One region of the Glutamicibacter sp. TV12E genome, then DNA from elsewhere that is predicted to be linked to it. Evidence: riboswitches for the same ligand, from Rfam matches in the RefSeq annotation. Region 1 holds a riboswitch; the other holds the start of a gene.
What was found. Region 1 has a riboswitch for glycine ahead of gcvP (aminomethyl-transferring glycine dehydrogenase). Riboswitches for the same ligand answer to the same signal wherever they lie in the genome.
Positions count from the first base shown of each region.

Region 2: linked by a shared signal. The riboswitch ahead of cycA (D-serine/D-alanine/glycine transporter) and the one ahead of gcvP (aminomethyl-transferring glycine dehydrogenase) in region 1 are both predicted to bind glycine.

Region 1 is NZ_JBQVVF010000001.1:2,175,360-2,178,764, forward strand. Features, by position in the region: gene ACT7DV_RS10175 (serine hydrolase domain-containing protein) at 1-842, shown strand, start outside; gene ACT7DV_RS10180 (SGNH/GDSL hydrolase family protein) at 891-1,679, shown strand; glycine riboswitch at 1,781-1,878, shown strand; gene gcvP (aminomethyl-transferring glycine dehydrogenase) at 2,044-3,405, shown strand, end outside.
Region 2 is NZ_JBQVVF010000001.1:1,774,791-1,778,195, reverse strand. Features, by position in the region: gene ACT7DV_RS08330 (heavy metal translocating P-type ATPase) at 1-920, shown strand, start outside; glycine riboswitch at 1,400-1,498, shown strand; glycine riboswitch at 1,500-1,607, shown strand; gene cycA (D-serine/D-alanine/glycine transporter) at 1,784-3,289, shown strand.

The DNA.
Region 1 (3,405 bases):
AGGCCGGTGTCCTCGGCGTTCCCGGGGGAGTGCCCAGCCAGGTGCTGCTGAACTCGGCAGAATACGCCAAGGTCCTGGCCTCCATGCCAAGCATCTGGCCGCTGGGCCAGAATATCGTGGGCTACCATGCCATCACCATGGGGGTGCTCATGGAAGAACTGGTTCGCAGGGTCACCGGCAAGGAACTCAAGGAGATCTTTGAAGAGCGCATCCGCAAGCCGCTGGGGGTGGACGCCTATATCGGGCAGGATCCTGCGTTGGAATCCCGCTACCGCGACGTCTTGCCGGCGGCCGAAGCTCCCGCCGAATTTTTCGACCCCTTCTCACCGGCTGGCCTCGCCGTGAACTCCTCCTCCGGGTTCGCCCTGGAAAGCGGCCCGGTGTACAACTGGCACGAGCTGGCCAATGCGGCGCAGGTACGTGAACTTGGCCCGGCTTCCATGGGCGGCGTAGCCAGCGCCCAGGGCCTGGCTGCCATCTACGCGGCGTCCTTCGGGGCGGTTCCTGCCCTCGGCGCTTCGCGCGGATTGCTCAGCGAAGACACCTGGTCGCGAGTATCCACCGAGCTGGTCTACGGCCATGACCGCACCAATGGATTGCTGCAAGCCTTCGCACTGGGATTCATGAAAGCCACCGCGCGCAACAACTACGGCTCGATTTTTGCCTACGGGCACGATGGCGCGAACTCCTCCCTGGCTTTCGCGGACCCGGCCTACCAGTTGGGCTTCGGCTTCATCCCCTCGCGCAGCGAAGGTGCCAGGGAAACCTCCACCGGGGTGCAATTGAGCCAGCTGTGCCGCCAGCTCATCTTGGCCAAGGGCGCCAAGGCGAAATCCAGCTAGCCGCAACGGCACAACGCAAAATCATCAGCAAGACGAAGTGGGATTGAAGTGAAGAAGTTTTTGGCATTAGGTGATTCATTCACCGAAGGCGTCGGCGATGTTGATGCAGAACGTCCAAACCAGGTGCGCGGATGGGCTGATCGAGTTGCCGAAGTGCTCGGTGCCCAGGGGGATTGGGAATATGCCAACCTTGCGGTGCGCGGCAAGAAAATTGGCCAGGTGATCAACCAGCAACTGGACCAGGGGCTGTCCATGGCCCCGGACCTGGTGAGCATCTACGCCGGCGGCAATGACATTTTGCGTCCCACCGCGGATTTGGACGCGCTGATGCGCGGCTATGAGGGAATGGTCCGCCGCTTTTCCGAGGCCGGTTGCACCGTGATGCTCTTTACCGGTTTTGATACCGTCGAATCCCCGCTGTTTTCCAGGACTCGCCCGCGCACTGCCATCTACAACGAGAAGGTCCGCGAGATCGCCGACAAGCACGGCGCGATCATCGCCGACTACTGGCGCTGGCGGGAATTCTCGGACCTGCGGTACTGGGCGGCAGACCGCCTGCATATGAATGAACTTGGCCATGCGCTGATGGCCTCCAAGGTGCTCAACGTCCTGGGCGAAGAGCAGGTGGCCGAGGGCAACTGGGCCGAACTGATCCAGGCTCCGGTGCTGCCCGAGCTGGCCGTGAACTCGCGCGGCGAGAAGCTCAAGGAAGAATTGGGCTGGGCCACCGAGCATTTGGTGCCGTGGCTCAAGCGCCGCCTGACCGGAACGTCCTCTGGAGACTCCTTGTCAGCCAAGTATCCCGAGTACGTTCGGCTAGCCGTCCCGGCGAGCTAGAAGTTTTGTGACAGTTTTTCTGCCGAGGCGTCTTTGATGTTCCGCGCGAGGCAGGTAACATGGTTGTGTGCTGCGGGTCTCCGACCGGCAGCGTGCGCCATAGACGGATGGCGGGAGAGCCCCGTTCACACCATGGACGGGCGCCGTAGGAGCAATTCCTCCCCAGGAAACTCTCAGGCCCCCGTACCGCCATCACGAGGCAACTCTGGAAAGTAGCCGGCCAGTACCGGTTCACCGAAGGTGCAAGCGCCCGGCTTAGTTGGCCGGACGCGTAAAACTCTCAGGTAGTGCAACAGGGATGGGGAGGCAAAGCGTCCTTCCTTTGGCATGCGCCAAGACAGATCCCCGTGGAGACTCCAGCACCATGACCAGCACGCAGATTTCGGCTTCTACGAATAGCGAATTCGTTGCCCGCCATATCGGCCCGCGTCCTTCCGACGTAGACACCATGCTTCAGACTCTGGGCTACAACAGCCTCGAAGACCTGATCGACACCGCCGTTCCGGCAGACATCCGCCAAGACGCCATGCTGGATATCCCAGCCGCCCTGAGCGAAACCCAAGCACTAGCCCACCTGCGTGACCTGGCCTCCAAGAACGTCATGAAGACCCAGATGATCGGCCAGGGCTTCTACGACACCATCACCCCCGCGGTGATCCGCCGCAACATCGTGGAAAACCCGGCCTGGTACACCGCCTACACCCCGTACCAGCCAGAAATCTCCCAGGGCCGCCTCGAAGCCCTGCTGAACTTCCAGACCATGGTCATGGACCTGACCGGACTGCCGATCGCCAACGCCTCGCTGCTGGACGAATCCTCCGCCGCCGCCGAAGCGGTGCTGATGATGCGCCGTGCCAACAAGAAGAAGGCCAAGGGCAAGACCGTCCTGGACTCCAACATCTTCCCGCAGACCATCAAGGTCGTGCAGGGCCGCGCCGACGCGCTGGGCTTCGAAGTCGAGGTCGCTGACCTCTCCGCAGGCCTGCCAGAAGGCGACATCTCCGGCATCGTGCTGCAGCAGCCAGGCAGCAACGGCTCCATCTCCGAGCACACCGGCATCATCGCCGCCGCCAAGGAAGCCGGCGCCATGGTCACCGTGATCGCCGACCTGCTGGCACTGACCATGATCACCCCTCCAGGCGAGCAGGGCGCCGATATCGCCGTGGGCAACACCCAGCGCTTCGGCGTGCCGCTGTTCTTCGGCGGACCGCACGCAGCCTACATGGCGGTGGCCGATGGCCTGACCCGTTCCATGCCAGGACGCCTGGTCGGTGTTTCGGTGGATGACGCAGGAGTTCCTGCCTACCGCCTGGCCCTGCAGACCCGCGAGCAGCACATCCGCCGCGAGAAGGCCACCTCCAACATCTGCACCGCCCAGGCATTGCTGGCCATCTGCGCCTCGATGTACGCCGTCTACCACGGCCCGGCAGGCCTGAAGCAGATTGCATCACGCGCCAACAACCACGCCCGCGTGATCGCCAGCTCGCTGGTTGCCGGCGGATTCACCCTGGCCTCGCAGACCTTCTTCGACACCGTCGTGGTGAACGTCGAGAACGCCGGGGAAATCATCGCCAAGGCCATCGCCGCGGGCATCAACCTGCGCAAGGTCAGCGACACCCAGGTCGGCATCTCCACCGATGAGACCACCACCTCGAGCATTGTGAAGTCCCTGCTGGAGGTCTTCGGCGTGCAGCTCTCTGCCCCGGAAGGATTCGAGATCCCTGCC
Region 2 (3,405 bases), 400 kb from region 1:
AGACCGGCACCGTAACCACCGGCGTGATGACCCACCTGGGCACCGCAGCACTCGACGGCGTCGACCCGGCGCAGGTGCTGAAGCTGGCGGGCTCCGTGGAACACCACTCCGAGCACCCGATCGCCCAGGCCATCGCCAAGGCCGCAGCAGCCCAGGGCGAGCTGGCCCAGGTCACCGGCTTCGAGTCGGATCCCGGCGGCGGAGTCCTCGGCGTGATCGAGGGCCGCAAGGTGGTGGTCGGACGCGCCAGCTGGCTCGCCACCCAGGGCACCGATCTCGACCAGCAGGCCCGCACCATGCTCGCCGACGCAGAATCCCAGGGCGCCACGGCGATCCTGGTCTCGGTGGACGGCGAGTTCCAGGCCGTGATCTCCGTGGCTGACAAGGTCAAGGATTCGAGTGCCGCAGCGATCAGCGAACTGCAGCAGCGTGGACTGCGCGTGGTGTTGCTGACCGGCGATAACCAGTCGGTGGCGGCCAAGGTCGCCGCCGGAGTGGGAATCAAGTCCGCAGACGTGTTCGCCGGGGTCTTCCCAGCGGACAAGGCCAAGGCCATTGCCTCGCTGCAGGAGCAAGGACGCGTGGTGGCAATGGTCGGCGACGGCGTCAACGACGCTCCCGCCCTGGCCCAGGCGGACCTCGGCATCGCCATGGGCTCGGGCACCGATGTGGCTATCGAGGCGGCCGACATCACCCTGATGGGCAACGACCTGCACCAGGTCGCCGCAGCCATCGACCTGTCGGACAAGACGCTGTCAACCATCAAGATGAACCTGTTCTGGGCCTTCGCCTACAACACCGCGGGCATCCCGATCGCAGCCCTCGGGCTGCTGAACCCGATGATCGCCGGCGGTGCCATGGCGGCCAGCTCGGTGCTGGTGGTGCTCAACTCGCTGCGACTGCGCCGCTTCGGCAAATAGCGCCCGGCCCGCTGCGCTTCCCCGACGCAGGTCATGACTTGCTTGAAAGTCGCGAAGCATCCGCTTTCACTCAAGCTCATGACCTCGTCCAGGGTTGCTACTCCGTCTTCGCCATAGGCCATAGCCTGCAGATTCCCTCCTTTCATCGTCATGATTTGCGCCAGATCACTTCGAGTCCTGAAGCAATCGAGCACTGGCATCCCAATGCGTACTTGCCATTCATCGCTCTTGATGACGGCGACCACCCTGCTGGTTGGGACAAGAGTTCAAGTCAGGTGCGGGAACAGTTTCGAGCAGACCGCCTGCAGCACCTCCCCTTGCCTCCGACAAGGGCCCGGATTCCCGCGATATCCGCAAAGCCGGCTCGCGGCCATTCCTGTGGGACGGCCCACGAGGCAACAATAAAACTTTCAGTCGTGCGACTTGCATCACATTCACAGTTCTGCGCATACTGTGATGGCAATCACCACATATGCCGCTGATGCGTGGCGGGAGAGACCCGTCCTCACCAAGGGCGGGCGCCGTAGGAGCAATTTCCTCCCCGGGAAACTCTCAGGCACCCGTACCGCCACGAGAAGGCAACTCTGGAAAGCAGCACAGAATGAACTGTGCTCACCGAAGGAGCAAGCTTCGCCCAGTAGTCGGGTTGAAGTGAAAACTCTCAGGTTCATATACAGATTGGGGAGGGACCACGAACAGTGACGCTTTCAGCGCCTCCGATTCGACGGCTCTCTCCAGCGGCATAGGCAGCAGCTGCTCTCAGCGCAGCGGGCTGACGTTGCCTTCCCGGAGCCGGGCGAGTCTGGCGTTCCCAGCAAAGTAAGTTGCTAGGCGTCACGCCACACTCCTGGAAGGCAACCAGCATGAGTACCACCAGTTCTGATCCCACACTTGAACGCGGACTATCCAACCGGCATATCCAGCTCATCGCCATTGGCGGCGCCATCGGCACCGGCCTGTTCATGGGCTCCGGCAAAACCATCTCCGTCGCCGGCCCGTCGGTCATCTTTGTCTACATGATCATCGGCTTCATGCTCTTCTTCGTCATGCGTGCGATGGGCGAGCTGCTGCTGAGCAACCTGGACTACAAGACTTTTGCCGATTTTGCAGGCGACCTGCTGGGTCCCTGGGCAGCTTTCTTCACCGGCTGGACCTACTGGTTCTGCTGGGTGGTCACCGGCATTGCGGACGTCGTCGCCATCGCCCATTATGTTGCTTTCTGGTGGGGCGACCTCCCGCTGTGGATTCCTGCCTTGGCCTGCATCGCGCTGCTGCTGGTGCTGAACTTGGCCACAGTAAAAGCCTTCGGCGAAACCGAATTCTGGTTCGCGCTGATCAAGATCGTCGCCATCGGCGCGCTCATCGTCGTTGGCCTGGTCATGATCATCACCGGCTTCCAGCACAACGGTGCCACCGCATCAATCGCGAACCTGTGGGCCAACGGCGGAATGTTCCCCACCGGGTTCATGGGTTTCGTAGCCGGATTCCAAATCGCGGTATTTGCGTTCGTGGGCATCGAATTGGTGGGCACAACTGCCGCCGAAACCAAGGATCCCGAAAAGACCCTTCCGAAGGCCATCAACTCCATCCCGGTCCGCATCCTGTTCTTCTATGTGGGCGCCTTGATCATCTTGATGACCGTCCAGCCTTGGAAGCTGTTCTCCTCCGAGAACTCTCCCTTCGTTGGGATGTTCGCCCTGGCCGGGCTGGCTGGGGCTGCCGGCATCATCAACTTCGTGGTGCTCACCAGTGCAACCTCCAGCGCTAATTCCGGCATTTACTCCACTTCCCGCATGCTGCGCGGGCTGGCCTTGGAAGCCGACGCTCCGGCCGGCTTTGCGAAGCTTTCACGCCGCAAGGTTCCCAAGAACGCACTGATGTTCTCCTGCATGTTCCTGCTGGCCGGTGTCGTCCTGCTCTACAGCGGTGATTCGGTCATGGGCGCCTTCACCCTGGTCACCACGGTGTCGGCCTTGTGCTTCATGTTCGTCTGGACCATCATCCTGCTCAGCTACTTGGTTTTCCGCGCCCGCCGCCCTCACCTGCACGACGCTTCCAGCTTCAAGGTTCCCGGCGGACGGGTCATGCCGTATGCGGTGCTGGTCTTCTTCGGATTCATCCTCTGGGCGCTGACCACTCAGCCGGATACCTTTGCCGCCCTGCTGGTCACGCCAGTTTGGTTCCTGGTTCTGGGCTTGGGCTACCTTGTTGTTCGCCGCAGCCCGCAGCACGAAGCGTTGCGTCTGGCCCACAGGGGTAAGGTGGCACACGAACGCTATGAAGCAACGGCCTACCGCGACAGCCAGGCCTTCGGCCACGGGGAAACGTCATCTGTCGTTGAGTCTGCAGGGAACAAGGCACGCCAGTAGTCTGAAATGGTCCAGCATCGCTGGCTGCTGACCCGCACCTTGGCCAAGGTGCGGGTCTGCCTGCGCATTCACTGTGCGCCCTGTACCTTCACTGCAATTACTGCGAAGATGATACT